Regions from separate parts of the Arthrobacter sp. BPSS-3 genome, predicted to be linked through region 1. Evidence: riboswitches for the same ligand, from Rfam matches in the RefSeq annotation. Region 1 holds a riboswitch; the other holds the start of a gene.
What was found. Region 1 has a riboswitch for cyclic di-AMP ahead of ACFVY3_RS04795 (NlpC/P60 family protein). Riboswitches for the same ligand answer to the same signal wherever they lie in the genome.

Region 1 (7,097 bases):
GATGGTTCTGGGCCTGGTGCTGGGAAGCGCCATCCCTGGCCTGAACGCCGCGCTCGACGCCGTGAAGATCGGCGAAGTCTCGCTGCCGATCGCCGTCGGCCTGCTGGTGATGATGTACCCGGTGCTGGCGAAGGTCCGCTACGACCGGGCGCACCGCGTCATCGGCGACCGGAAGCTCATGGTCACGTCCCTGGCGCTCAACTGGATCCTGGCGCCGGCGTTCATGTTCGCCCTGGCCTGGATCTTCATTCCGGACCTTCCCGAATACCGCACCGGGCTGACCATTGTGGGTCTGGCCCGCTGCATCGCCATGGTGATGATCTGGAACGACCTCGCCTGCGGCGACCGGGAGGCGGCGGCCGTGCTTGTGGCCATCAACTCCGTTTTCCAGGTCATCGCCTTCGGCGCCCTGGGCTGGTTCTACCTCCAGCTCCTGCCGTCCTGGCTGGGGCTGCCGACCACCAGCGCCGGCTTCTCCTTCTGGGCCATCACCGGCTCGGTGCTGGTGTTCCTCGGAATCCCGCTGCTGGCCGGATTCCTCACCCGCACCATCGGCGAAAAAGCCAAGGGCCGCGACTGGTACGAGGGGGCGGTCCTGCCGAAGCTGGGCCCCTGGGCGTTGTACGGCCTGCTCTTCACCATCACCCTGCTGTTCGCCCTTCAGGGCGGCACCATTACCTCCCGGCCGCTGGACGTTCTCCGGATTGCCCTGCCGCTCCTGGTCTACTTCCTGGTGGTCTTCGGCGCCGGCATGGCCATCGGCAAGGGCCTCGGTCTGGGATACGCCAAGACCACCACGCTCGCGTTCACGGCCGCCGGCAACAACTTCGAACTCGCCATCGCCGTGGCAATCGGGACCTTCGGCGTCACCTCCGGGCAAGCGCTCGCCGGCGTCGTCGGGCCGCTGATCGAAGTTCCCGTCCTGGTGGCACTTGTCTACGCCGCCCTCTGGGCCCGCCGGCGTTACTTCACCCCCCGCACCCTTCCCGCCTAACCCCGCACACTCAGGAGAATCGCATGAGCACCGAAACGGCCAAGAAGCCCTCCGTCCTGTTCGTCTGCGTCCACAACGCCGGACGCTCCCAGATGGCCGCCGCCTTCCTCACCACCCTGGGCAAGGGCGAGATCGAGGTCCGTTCCGCCGGATCAGCGCCCGCGGACAAGGTCAACCCCTCCGCCGTCGAGGCCATGGCCGAACTCGGCATCGACATGTCGGCCGAGATCCCCAAGGTCCTCACCACCGAGGCCGTCAAGGAATCCGACGTCGTCATCACCATGGGCTGCGGCGACACCTGCCCGATCTTCCCCGGCAAGCGCTACGAGGACTGGGAACTCGCCGACCCGGCCGGCAAGGGCGTGGAGTCGGTCCGGCCTATCCGCGACGAGATCAAGGCCCGTATCGAGGAACTCATCGCATCCCTGAAGGAGGACTGACCATGGCCGTCACCGGATCCCTTCCCGTCGCCATCATCGGCGCCGGTCCGGTAGGACTCGCCGCCGCGGCGCACCTGCTCGAGCGGGGCCTCGAACCCGTGATTTTCGAGGCCGGGGCGGCCCCGGCCGATGCCATCCGGCAGTGGCGACACATTCGGCTGTTCTCGCCGTGGCAGTACAACACCGACCCGGCGGCCGTGCGGTTGCTCGACGCCGCCGGCTGGGAAGCACCGAAGCCGTCGGGTCTGCCCACCGGCGGGGATCTCATCGACCGGTACCTGGAGCCGCTGGCCGCGCTGCCCGCCATCGCCGGGCGCCTGCACACCGGCGCCCGGGTCACCGCCGTCACCCGTGAGGGACTGGACAAGACGCACAGCCGGAACCGCGCCGGTACGCCGTTCCTGCTCCGGCTCGAGGAGGCCGGGGGCGGCACCCGCGAGGTGCGGGCCGCCGCCGTCATCGACGCCTCCGGCACCTGGTCCACCCGCAACCCGCTCGGCACCTCCGGCCTGCCGGCCCGCGGCGAGTCGGCCGCCACCGCCCGGATCACCCCGGCGCTGCCGGACGTGCGGGGCCGAGACCGTGAAACCTTCGCCGGCCGCACCGCCGTCGTGGTCGGTTCCGGGCACTCCGCCGCCAACACCCTGATCCACCTCGCCGACCTGGCGGCCCAGGAGCCCGGCACCCGGATCCTCTGGGCCATCCGCGGCGCCTCCGCCGCCAAGGTCTACGGCGGCGGAGACGCCGACGGCCTCGCCGCCAGGGGCCTGCTCGGCAGCCGGCTCCGCGGCCTCGTCCAGGACGGGACCGTGCAGCTGCACACGCGGTTCGGCATCGCCGCCGTCTCCCTGAACGGCACCCAGGTCACACTCACGGCCACCGACGGGCGCACGCTCAGCGCCGACGTCGTGGTCCCCGCGACCGGCTTCCGCCCGGACCTGGACGTGCTGCGGGAACTCCGGCTGGACCTTGACCCGGGCGTGGAGGCGCCGCGGCAGCTCGCGCCGCTGATCGACCCGGAGTTCCACTCCTGCGGCACCGTGGAACCGCACGGGGCGCGGATGCTGGCGCACCCGGAGGAAGACTTCTACATCGTGGGCATGAAGTCCTATGGCCGCGCCCCGACCTTCCTGCTCGCCACCGGCTACGAACAGGTCCGTTCCGTGGCCGCGGCGCTGGCCGGCGACCGGGAGGGGGCGGACACCGTGCACCTGGAGCTGCCGGAGACCGGGGTTTGCTCCACGGACATCGGCAGCAGCTGCGATGCGCCCGCCACGGCCGGGACGTCGGCGCCAGCCGGGGCAGGCGGCGGCTGCTGCACTGCACCGGAGCCCGTCCTCCTCGGTTTTCCCACGGGATTGCTGCACGGGCGCAGCGGTGAAGCGGACGCCGGATGAGCGCCGGGGCGGGCCTCCGGATCAGGGATCTCACCGCCGCGGACTGGCCCGCCGTCCGGGCGGTCTGGGCCGAAGGCATCGCCACCGGCCACGCGACCTTTGAGGCGGAGCCGCCGTCCTGGGAGAGCTTCGACGCCGGACGCCGTCCGGACGTCCGCCTGGTGCTGGAGGACGACGGCGCCGTGCTCGGCTGGGCAGCCGTCTCGCCGGTGTCCTCACGCCCCGTCTACCGCGGCGTGGTGGAACACTCGCTCTACCTCGCCGCCGCCGCGCGGGGCCGCGGCCACGGTGCCCGGCTCCTCGCGGAGCTCATCGGCCGCTGCCGGGAGGCCGGCATCTGGACCATCCAGTCGACTATCTTCCCGGAGAACACCGCCTCCCTGGCCCTGCACGAACGCCTGGGCTTCACCGTGGTGGGAACCCGGCGCCGGATTGGCCTGATGTCCTATGGGCCGCTCGCCGGGCAGTGGCGGGACACCGTCCTGATGGAGTACCGCAGCCCGGACCACTAGCCGGACACGGGGCCCACGGCCGGTGCGGAAGAATGGGACGGTGAGCGAGGCCGGTGACTTCATAGACGCGACACTGCAGCGTGAGAGTTCCTGGCAGCGCGCCGAGGCCGGGCAGGACCGCTTCGGGCCCGGGCTCTCGGTCTACGGCGCCTCCGTTGGCGCCGTCCGGGGCACCGTCCGCGACGCGCTCCGCCGGCACCGGCAACTGGACCGGGACGGTCTCACCGCGCTCAGTTCGGAACTGTGGGCCGTGCCCGTGTTCGAGCGCCGCCTGGCCGCCGTCGTGCTCCTACAGTCGGCCCTGCGGCACCTGGACAACTCGGACCTGACCCGGATCGAGGGCTTCCTCCGCGGCGCGCACCTGCCCGACCTCGCGGACCCGCTGGCGGTGGACGTGGTGGGGCCGCTCATCGCCGGGCTGGGCGGGCAGGCCCGGGCCCGCGCCGAGGCCGTCCTGGACCGGTGGCTGGGCGATCCCGACCCCTGGCTTCGCCGCGCGGCCCTGCTGGCTCCGCTGCGGGAACTCCGAAAGGGCGCCGGGGACTGGGCGCGGTTCCGGCGCCGGGCGGTTCTGGCCCTGGCCAACGGCACTGCGGACGGCACGGCGGACGGCGGCCGGGACGGCAGGGCGGCGGAGATCGTGAGGGCCGCCGTCGAGCGCGTCGAACGGGAAGCGGGCGGAGAAGCCTAGTGATATCCGGTGCGCGAAGCGGCGGGACTCAGGCGGGGCGGCGCTCGACGACGGCGTAGGCCTTGCCGTCCAGGAACTCCCAGTCCGTCACCACCATGAAGCCCAGCGCGTCCACCCTGTCGTTCAGCACGTGCAGGTCAAAGCCGCCGTCGCGCGGCTCGGCATCCCAAGTGGCGACGTGGATCTCCTTCCCCTCGAGAACCAGCAGCTCGGTGTTCACGTCGAAGTCTTCCTGCGGCTGATCGCTCAGCTGGCAGATCGCGACACAATGGGGATTCATCGGATCCTCCGCTCGGGACATGGTGGGATCATCGTAGCCCCGCCGGGACGCCTCCGCCGTTACCTTAATGTGACATTCGGGAGGTTAGCCGTTACCGTGGAGAGGTGCCCGTTGGTTTCCGAGACGGGCACCCCCGGACCGATTGCCTAACTCTGCCGCGGTCCAGGGCATCCTCGCAACCAGCTGGCAGAGACGGGGAAACCAATCGCGACCTGCCCACGGGCGGGTCTTGGGGTGAAGCCGCGCAGTGTCCGCCCAGACGGACCCGCGGCCGGGTGTCTCCCATCCGAATCCGACAGCTCACCTCGCAGGCTTTGGGAGAGGTACATCATGACTTCACGCTCTACTGACGCGCGCCCCGGCACCACCGCAACCACCGGTCGGGGTGCCGCCTTCGCCGCGGCGACCGGCACCGTGGGCCGGCAGGCCGCCGTCGTCCTCGCAGCCTCCGGCCTGGTCCTGACCAGCGGAATGGCGGCCAACGCCGCCGGCAACGTCCCCGCCGAACGGGAATCCGCACCCGTCTCGCACGCCGACGTCGCCGGCAAGGTTACCGCCCCGGTGACCGCCGACTCCGCCGTGCAGATCAGCTTCGACCGCCCGGCCGTGGCCACCACCCCGGCGCCCGTCGTCGAGGCCCCGGCTCCGGCACCTGCCGCCGCGCCCGCCGTTGCCAAGGCCCCCGTGGCCCAGGCCCCGGCCGCCCCGGTGGCGAAGGTGACCGTCCAGGCCGCCGCCCCGGCTCCGGCTCCGGCCGCCGCCCCCGCCGGTGGCGTCAACGCCGCCATGCTTTCCGCCGCGTACAGCCAGATCGGCATCACGCAGGATTGCACCGCCATGGTGGAGAAGGCGCTCGGCGCCGCAGGCATCCCGGTGGGCGACCTCGGCCCGCAGCAGTTCCTCAACTACGGCAAGGTCGTCTCCGACCCGCAGCCGGGCGACATGATCGTCCAGTCCGGCCACGTCGCCATCTACGCCGGCAACGGCCAGGCGATCAGCGGCGGCATGAACGGCTCCAACCAGACGATCGTCCACCCGCTGTCCTGGCTGACCGCCACCGGCGGCGTGACCTTCGTCCGCGCCGGGGCCTAGCCCGCGCGTTCAGCAGCAACGTTCAGCAGTACCGGGCCGGCGCCCGGCAGCCCCTCACGGCTGCCGGGCGCCGGTTTCGTTGTCTGAGGTTTTGTCGTCTGCGCTCTGGTCCGTCGCGTCGGGATTCGCCGCGTACCGCAGGAGGACCACGCCATTGCCGAACGTCCGGGTCTCCAGCAGCGTCAGGTCGGTTGGCGCGGCGGCGGCCTTGAACAGCGGCGTTCCCCGGCCCACCAGCACGGGGTGGACGTAGATCCAGTACTCGTCGATCAGCCCGAGCCGGCGGAAGGAATCGGCCAGCTCCGCCCCGCCCAGGGCCAGGTCGCCGCCGGGGGCGGCCTTGAGCGCCCGCACCTGCCCGGCGTCGACGTCGCGCACCACCGTGGTGTTCCAGCCGGCCTTCGGCAAGGTGCGGGAGTAGACGTACTTGGTCATCTCCCGCCAGATGGCGGCGAAGTCCGCGACGGCGGGCGGGCAGTCCGGGTCCTGGTCCGCCGTGGGCCAGAACCCGGCCATCAGCTCGTAGGTGATCCGGCCGTCGAGGAAGGCGCCCATGGTGCGCAACTGGTCGTTGAAGTGCTCGTGCAGTTCGGCATCAACCCGGTGCCAGCTGAGGTCCGCGTGCGGGCCCTCCATGAAGCCGTCGAGGGAGACCTGGAAGGACAGGATGATCTTCCGCAAGGATCCGCCCTATCCGCCGGGCTTCGCGTAGCCCGCGGCGCTGACGAATTCGATCCCCACGAACGGATCCCCGCCCTCGACCCACGCGTCGTGCCCCGGCGGGATGGTGTAGGAGTGGCCGCCGGCGATTTCCGCCCGGTTGCCGTCGGTGGTCTCGACGGTGAGTCTGCCGGAAACACAGAAGCCGACGTGGCTTAGCTGGCACATTTCGGTGTGGACCACCGGTTTGATGCAGTCGGACCAGCGCCAGCCCGGCTGGAACGTGAAACGGCCGATGGTGTAGTCGTCGAGGGTGACGATATCCACCTCGGTCTTGTCCGGGCGGCGTTTTTCGTCCGGCATGTCATGGGACTTCACCTGCAATTGGGAAACAGCGACAGCAGGCATCGCTCTGCCTCTTTCCTTAGGGAATGGTAACTACGGACAAGGCCTACGATCCTCGCTTGCGCAGGGGTTGTCGATAAGGATTTCCTAGAAGCCGGAGGAGCTTCCGGAGCCGGAAAAGCTGCCCCCGCTGACTCCGTACCCCGTGGTGCCGCCCCGGGCCGAATTGATGCTGGTCACCCCGGTGGTGAAACCGGAGGAGAACGCGGGAACGGAGAAGAAATAGGTGGACGGGTAGACCGTGCCAAGGATGCTGGGCTCGTAGCCGGGCCGCTTCCTGCCGCCCGTGCCGGACCGGGCCTCTTCCATCTCCCGGCGCATCAGCCGCGCCTCCCGTTCGGTGCGGGCGAAACCCTCGATCACGGTCTCCGCGTGCCGGTTCAGCAGTTCGGTCAGTTCCGTGCGGGCGTCCCGGAGCCGGTCCAGCGCATCCTCCGGGCCGAGGGTGCCGCCCGCGAGGTCCGCGGTCCAGGTCTCCATGTCGCCCTGGTTGCGGTCGCGGAAGGACCGCAGCGCGGCAGCGGTGGCCGAGTCGCCGGCGCCGTGGCTCTTGCGGAGGAGGTCCTCGATGCCGGCCAGATCCCGCCGAAAGGGAGCGAGCTGGCGGTCCCAGGCGGTGGGCCAGA
Region 2 (7,097 bases), on a different contig from region 1:
CCCTCCGATGCAATCCTCCTGATCGGTTGCTAGGAAGCGGTCCCGCGGGGAGCGAACATGATCACGGCCACCCCCACCAGACAGATCACGGATCCGATGACGTCCCAGCGGTCGGGCAGGAACCCGTCGAAGACCATTCCCCACACCAGGGACCCCGCGACGAACACGCCGCCATACGCGGCCAGAATCCGTCCAAAGTGCGCGTCAGGCTGCAAGGTCGCAACAAAACCGTACAGACCCAGGGCAATGATCCCGAGACCGGCCCACCACCACGCACGGCCCTCCCGAACGGCTTGCCACACCAGCCAGGCACCGCCTATCTCGGCGACAGCGGCCAAAATAAACAGCAGAACGGACTTGGCAATCGTCATGAACCTCATCATGCCGCACGTTTGGAGACAGCCCGCGCCGGCCGGAAATCGTCAGGACTACGAAGCAGGTCCGTTAGCTAAGCACAGGCCCCACAGCGACCATCCCTCAGCGGCCCAGCCGTGTGGAAGCGCCCTGACATTCCGGGCCGTCCGACGGCTGCCCGGCTCTGCTGTGCCGCCTATGCCGTGCTGGTTCCGAACAGCATCCCGAGCAGGTACGTGACGGCCGCGGCGCCGTAACCGATGGCGAGCTGGCGTAGCGCCATTTTCAACGGAGCCCCGCCGGAGAGCAAGGCAACAATTGCGCCGGTGGTCAGCAGGGCCAGGCCGACGATAATGCCGGCGACGATGAGCGCGGTGATGCCTTCGAGTCCGAACAGGTAGGGGAGGACGGGCAGGATGGCGCCGGAGGCGAAGAACAGGAAGCTGGATGTGGCCGCGCCGAGGCCTGTGCCGACGGCTTCGTGTTTGTCGTGGTCAGGGGAAGCCACGATCGGTTTCTCGTGTGGGTTCTGCAGCGTCTCGGAGGCCTTGGCGTTCGCTTCGTCTTCTGCCATGCCCCGGGCGCGGTAGAGCAGGGACAGTTCGTTGGCGTCGGCGTTCAGGTGCGGTAGCCGCGCGTGTGCGTCCTCATTGGGCGTGGAGGCTTCGAGGAGTTCGCGCTGGGAGCGGACGGAGACGTATTCTCCGGCTCCCATGGACAGGGCGCCGGCGAGTAGGCCGGCGACGCCGCTGAGGAGGACCACCGCGTTGGATGCGCCGCTGGCGCTGATGCCCATCACGAGGGAGAGGTTGCTGACGAGCCCGTCGTTTGCGCCGAAGACGGCGGCGCGGAAACTTCCGGAGAGCCTGTTCCTGCCCCGTGTGGCGAGTGCACGGACGATTTCCTCGTGGATCTGTTCGTCGGCGGCCATGGTGTCGGTGGCGTGGGCATCGCGTGCGTACGGTGAGCGCGCTTCGGCACGCTGGGCCAGGGCGAGGACGAACACGGATCCGAAGTGGCGGGCAAGGAAGCCGACGAACCGGGTACGGAGGCTTCCGCGGCGGGCCTTGCCGACTTTATCGCCGAGCAGGTCCAGCCAGTGCTGTTCGTGCCGGGTTTCGGCTTCGGCCAGGGCCAGGAGGATCTCCCGTTCTTCCCCACTTCGGCGTCCGGCAAGGTCCCGGTACACGCCTGCCTCGGCCCGTTCGTCGGCCAGGTACTGGCGCCAGCGACGAAGATCCGCAGGACTGGCGCTCCGGGAAGTCGGTGTGGTGTGTGTCGTGGGCAGGTTCGTCATGGTCATCCTCGAGGCAATACCCTTGACCGGACCCATAATTTCGGGGGAGCTCCGGTCAGAGTGGTGTCTGACCGAAGGTCTCGCTCGCCCGGCACCTGCTAGCCGGGTGGCGCACCGGGCAACCTGTAGGAGGATGCCAGTATGTCGATGCGCCGCTGCGTCCGCGATGCGCGGACGGTGGGAACTACTCCCCTTCGATAAGACAAGTCTTCCATATATCCGCCGCAGATTCATGCGTTTACATGTTTTTCGGATTGCCGAAATTTCGTCACCTGGAAGGCCTCCAGGCGTCATTTCGGTGTGCCGTGGGATTCTTTAGGGCCAGGCGGAAAGTGACCGCTAGCGTAACCAATGACGGCCGTGAGCCGTACCAAATATTGTCCGTGAAACGGATGGTCGTGGCGCACTTTTGGGACGACAGAAGGATGGTCCGGTCAGGTGGCCTTCCGCGGGTACAAGCAGTGGGGGAGTGTCCGGGGTCCACGGAAGTGAGGCACTCCTCTGTCAGCAGATGCAAGTCCCAGCAGGCAGCCCGTGACTTGAAAAGAAGCTTGGGTTGGCCGCCCCCTCTGCCCGCCTGCACGTAGGGGCTGTGACATTTATCCCGTCGCGTTATCAGAATGTGACAATCTTCTCTTACTTGCGGTACGGTCGGTTCCGTGCCGATTCTCTCCAAGGGCGGCACTCCCGGGTTGATTGCCTAACTCTGCCGCTGCCGGGGATCCGTTCGCAGAATTCGTCCGGCAGAGACGGGGAAACCACGTTTGGCCTGGTTCAGGCCTTGGGGTGAAGCCGCGCTACTGCATCTGCAGGAGTTGCGGCCGGGTGACTCCCATCCGAATCCGACAGCTAACCCCGCAGGCATTGGGAGAGGCTACTTTGTCATGTCCACACGCGTTCATGGCCGCCGGCGCGCGGTTACCGTCCACACCAGTCCGCTCGCGAAGATTTCCAAGTCTGCCGCAGACAACTTTGGCGGAGCGGGACGGCAGGCCGCCGTCCTCGCCGTTGCTTCAGGCCTAGTTTTATCCAGCGGTATCGCTGCCCAGGCCGCCGAGGCTCCGGCCCAGCAGGACGCGGCACTGCCCTCAACGCAGGAAGTGACCGCCCTGGCGTCCGCTCCGCTCAGCGCCGACGCCAGCGTTCGGATATCCTTCGAACGCCCGGCCGTCACCACTACCCCCGCACCGGTCATCGAAGCGCCGGCGGCTGCCGAAATCCCTCAGCCCACACCGGCGGTCAAGACACCGGCCGCCACGACACCGGTGGTTAGTGCACCGGTGGCAGCGCCCAAGGTCACCGTTCAGGCGGCACCGGCGCCGGCCGCTGCCCCTCAGGCAGCGGGCGGAGTCAACGCCACCATGCTTTCGGCCGCCTACGCGCAGCTGGGCCTTATCCAGGACTGCACCCGCCTCGTCGAAAAGGCCTTGGGCGCAGCAGGCATCCCTGTAGGCGACATTGGCCCTATGGCGTTCATGAATTACGGCAAGACGGTTGGCACCCCGGCCCCGGGTGACATGGTTGTTCAGTCCGGACACGTTGGAATCTACGCAGGCAACGGCCAGGTCATCAGCTCGGGCATGAACGGCAAGAACCAGACGGTGGTTCATCCGCTGTCGTGGTTGACCGCAACGGGGCCCGTCACGTTCGTACGCGCCGGCGCCTAGAGACACCAGCGCCAACGGGCCGGTGAGTCGCTGCCTTGGGGGTAGCGCGTCACCGGCCATTGGCATACCGCCCTCCGGTTGGTAAAGGCCCGCCGCCGGTGCGGGGACGGTGCCAAAGTCCGGACGGCCCGGATGCCGTTGCCGAAAGCCGCACTGCAGATTTGGATGGCGATTGTTGTTGGTATGTAATGTTGATCCCAATGTCTGAAGCACTAGATGGCGCTCTCCGGGGCGCGGAGTTGTTTCCCGGAGCCAAGGCCGCCGAAGCTGCAGGAACCGCTTTGGATCCGCAGTCCGGCTCGACTCCGGGTCCGGTCCGGTTTGCCCGAGCAGGGTCGGTGGGGCCGTGAAGTCATTCTTTTCTTTTCTACGGAGGAACCGGACCAAGGCCTGGGTGGTGGCCGTAACGCTGCTGTTGGTCTTCTACCTGGTGGTGACATTCCAGCGTTCCGCTCTCCTGCTGATGGATACCAGTCCTCTGGCCAACGTCCTTGGCGCGGCGTACTTGGTACTCCCGGCCATCGGTGCCTGGGCACTGTTCCGTGAACTTCTGTTCGGTGCCCGCACAGAACAGATGGCGCGGGCCCTTGAGGCCGAGGGGGGTCTGCCCGTAGACAATCTGCCGCGCACACCCGCCGGACGCATCGTCCGTGCCGCGGCGGACCAGGAATTCGAAAAGTACCGGGCCGAAACAGAAGATGCTCCGGGGGACTGGCGTTCCTGGTTCCGGCTCAGCTGCGCGTATGACGCCGCCGGTGACCGCAAGCGTGCCCGCTCTTCAATGCGGGATGCAGAGCGGCTGTACCGTTTCCCCGACACCGGAGCAACGATATAGGGGTGAACGCCCGGCGATTTCGCGGTCCATCGTGTCCGCCGACTATTTGCTGTAGCGGACCCGAGTTATCCCACGGGGACGCCGAGCGGGCAACCGCATGGCCCTACGGTGAGCTGCCGGGGGTGCTCCTGCTCGTGGGCAGCCTGGCCCGGCGCAAGCGCGACGAGGCGCGAGGGTGCGCGGGCTCCGTCCGGTCCGCAGCCGTCGCCGGCATCCCGGAATTGGCCGCGTATAACGGGGCATGTTCGGGCCGTCGGACGCTCTACACCGGCCTGCGCTTCTCTTTAGAAGCCTGACGTGCCGATGAAAACCTGGATGAAGGCGAAGAAGATGCTGGCCATCACGGCCGTGTAGAGCAGCGCCGTGATGATCCAGCCGGAATCGCTGAGGATCCTGCCGGCGCCTGCAGGTACCTTGATGATTCCGTGTGTGATGTTTCGGGCCGTTACCCACACGACCAGCGGGATCATCACGGCCCAGACTGTCATGCAGAGGGGGCAGAGGATGTGGATCGAGTACAGAGCCTGGGACCACAGCCACACCACAAAGGCAAAGCCGAGTGTGACGCCGGTCTGGAGCCCCGCCCAGTACCAGCGGGCGAAGCTCGCCCCGGAGAGCATTGCCGCGCCAATGGTGACGATGACGGCGAAGGCGACGATTCCAATAAACATGTTTGGGAAGCCAAAAACGGAACTTTGCCAGGTCTGCATGACCTGGCCGCAGGAAATCCAGGGGTTGATGTCGCAGGCGGTCTTGTAGGCGGGGTTTTTCAGTGCTTCGAGTTTTTCCAGCACCAGGGCGCCGGAGGCCAGCCAACCGATGGCCCCGGCGATGACCAGGAGCCATCCGAACGGCTTGTCGCGGGTCATTCGGGGTTGATCCGGTTGGGTGCTGTTGTGCGTATTGACGTCGTCGGCTAACTTCACATTCCCGGCGGAATCGGTGGTGCTGGTCATAGGAGGTGGTTTCCTTCCAGATCGGTCGTCCCGGCGCGTGGTGTGGACAGGGTTGAAGCCGCCGCCGTTGGAGGACCGGGGGAGTACGTCGCCTTGTGGTCCGCGCTGGCGCTGGGGATACCGGCGGTGCTGACCGCCCTGCCTGCACTGGATCGCCCCAGCCGTCTCCTCTTCCCCCATTTACCCCGGAACGGATCATCCGGGCGAACGGTGAACGGCAGCAGGCGGTTAATCGCCGGTCCGTGTTTGCGGGGACCGTAGGGTGCCAAGGATCAACAGGGCTACTCCAGCGGTGACGAAGACGTCGGCGAGGTTGAAGGTGGGGAACCAGCCGCTGTGAAGGTAGTCCACGACACCGTCCCCGTCGAGCCGGTCAATGAAGTTCCCGGCGGCTCCTCCGAGCAGCAGGACAGCTCCTGCCCGGGAGAGTCTGGTCATGGCAGGAGCGGAGGAGAGGGTGTACCAGGTCAGGGCTGCGATGATCAGCCCGGTGGCGGCGATGACGATCCAGGGTGCCAGGTCCGCGCCGAGGCTGAACGCGACACCGCGGTTATAGAGCAGCCGGATGCTGATTGGGCCCAGGTCGGTCGTTGTGCCGTTGGAAAGCACGGCTTCGGCCAGAGCCTTAACGGTGAGGTCGGCCCCGGCAAGGAGGGCTGCCCAAAGCAGCAATACCGTCCTGAACCGTCGGGCCGACCGAACCGGTACGACGGGCAGGGCGGTTGCGTCGGTGCTCATACTGACGGTTCCAGTGCAGGGGAGGGCTGGGCGGACGTGAACGCGGTCTTGCGGCTGATCCGGCCGGCCCGGACGCCATTGGCGATGACCACGATTTCGGCCAGTTCGTGGATCAGGACCACGGCGGCCAGGCCGAGGATTCCGAACAGCGCCAGAGGGATCAGCACAGCGATCAGCAGCAGGGACAGCCCCACGTTCTGGAGCATGATGCGCCGGGTCCTGCGTGCATGGTCCAGCACCTGGGGCAGGTGGTTCAGGTCCTCGCCCATCAGGGCGATGTCGGCGGTTTCGATCGCGACGTCGGTGCCCATGGCACCCATGGCGATGCCGGTGTCGGCGGTCGCCAGGGCTGGGGCGTCGTTGACGCCGTCCCCGACCATCGCGGTGGGCTGGCGGTTCTGGAGCGTCCGGATGATTTCCGCTTTGTCCTCGGGGCGAAGGTCGGCGTGAACCTCGGTGATGCCCGCGGCCTTGCCCAGCGCGGTGGCTGTGATGAGGTTGTCGCCGGTGAGCATGGCCGTGGTGTAACCCGATGCGCCGAGCCTGGCGATGACCTCGCGGGCTTCGGGCCGCAGCTCATCACGGACGGCGATCGCTCCGATGACCTGGCCGTCGTCCTCGATGAGGACGACGGTGGCGCCTGCGTGCTGCATCCTCTTGACTTCGGCGGCCAGGGGCCCGGCATCAATCCAGCCCGGGCGGCCGAGGCGGATGGCCCTGCCGTCGAGCCGGCCTTCCAAGCCGGCGCCGGGAATGGTGTCCACGTCGGTGACGGGCGCCCGGTCTTCGGCGGCGGCAAGGATGGCGCGGGCCAGCGGATGTTCGCTGCGGGCCTCCAGGCCGGCAGCCAGGGCCAGGACGTGGTCCCGGGTGGCTGTACCGGTCGCGGCTACCTCGATTACGGCGGGCTTGTTGCGGGTTAGCGTTCCGGTCTTGTCCAGTGCGATGGTGCGGATTTTGCCGAGGGTCTCCAGGGCGCCGCCGCCCTTGATGAGTACGCCGATGCGGCTGGCCGCGCCCACGGAAGCGACCACCGTGACGGGAACGGAGATGGCCAGAGCGCAGGGCGAGGCGGCGACCAGGACGACGAGAGCGCGTTCAAACCACAGCAGCGGTTCCCCGACGATGAAGCCGAAGACAATGATCAGGACCGCGGCGATCAGGATGCCCGGGACGAGCTTGCTGGCGATGGAGTCGGCCAGGCGCTGGCCCGGGCCCTTGCGGGACTGCTCGGCCTCCACGATGTACAC

Region 2: linked by a shared signal. The riboswitch ahead of ACFVY3_RS17065 (hypothetical protein) and the one ahead of ACFVY3_RS04795 (NlpC/P60 family protein) in region 1 are both predicted to bind cyclic di-AMP.

Annotation. Positions count from the first base shown of each region.
Region 1 is NZ_JBIMMV010000002.1:374,575-381,671, forward strand. Features, by position in the region: gene arsB (ACR3 family arsenite efflux transporter) at 1-994, shown strand, start outside; gene ACFVY3_RS04770 (arsenate reductase ArsC) at 1,018-1,434, shown strand; gene ACFVY3_RS04775 (FAD-dependent oxidoreductase) at 1,437-2,831, shown strand; gene ACFVY3_RS04780 (GNAT family N-acetyltransferase) at 2,828-3,343, shown strand; gene ACFVY3_RS04785 (DNA alkylation repair protein) at 3,384-4,034, shown strand; gene ACFVY3_RS04790 (hypothetical protein) at 4,063-4,314, opposite strand; cyclic di-AMP (ydaO/yuaA leader) riboswitch at 4,448-4,642, shown strand; gene ACFVY3_RS04795 (NlpC/P60 family protein) at 4,645-5,406, shown strand; gene ACFVY3_RS04800 (dihydrofolate reductase family protein) at 5,461-6,087, opposite strand; gene ACFVY3_RS04805 (cupin domain-containing protein) at 6,097-6,474, opposite strand; gene ACFVY3_RS04810 (DUF5129 domain-containing protein) at 6,559-7,097, opposite strand, start outside.
Region 2 is NZ_JBIMMV010000016.1:6,714-13,810, reverse strand. Features, by position in the region: gene ACFVY3_RS17075 (YnfA family protein) at 30-371, opposite strand; gene ACFVY3_RS17070 (VIT1/CCC1 transporter family protein) at 551-1,651, opposite strand; cyclic di-AMP (ydaO/yuaA leader) riboswitch at 2,339-2,529, shown strand; gene ACFVY3_RS17065 (hypothetical protein) at 2,536-3,318, shown strand; gene ACFVY3_RS17060 (hypothetical protein) at 3,665-4,153, shown strand; gene ACFVY3_RS17055 (vitamin K epoxide reductase family protein) at 4,438-5,109, opposite strand; gene lspA (signal peptidase II) at 5,338-5,847, opposite strand; gene ACFVY3_RS17045 (heavy metal translocating P-type ATPase) at 5,844-7,097, opposite strand, start outside.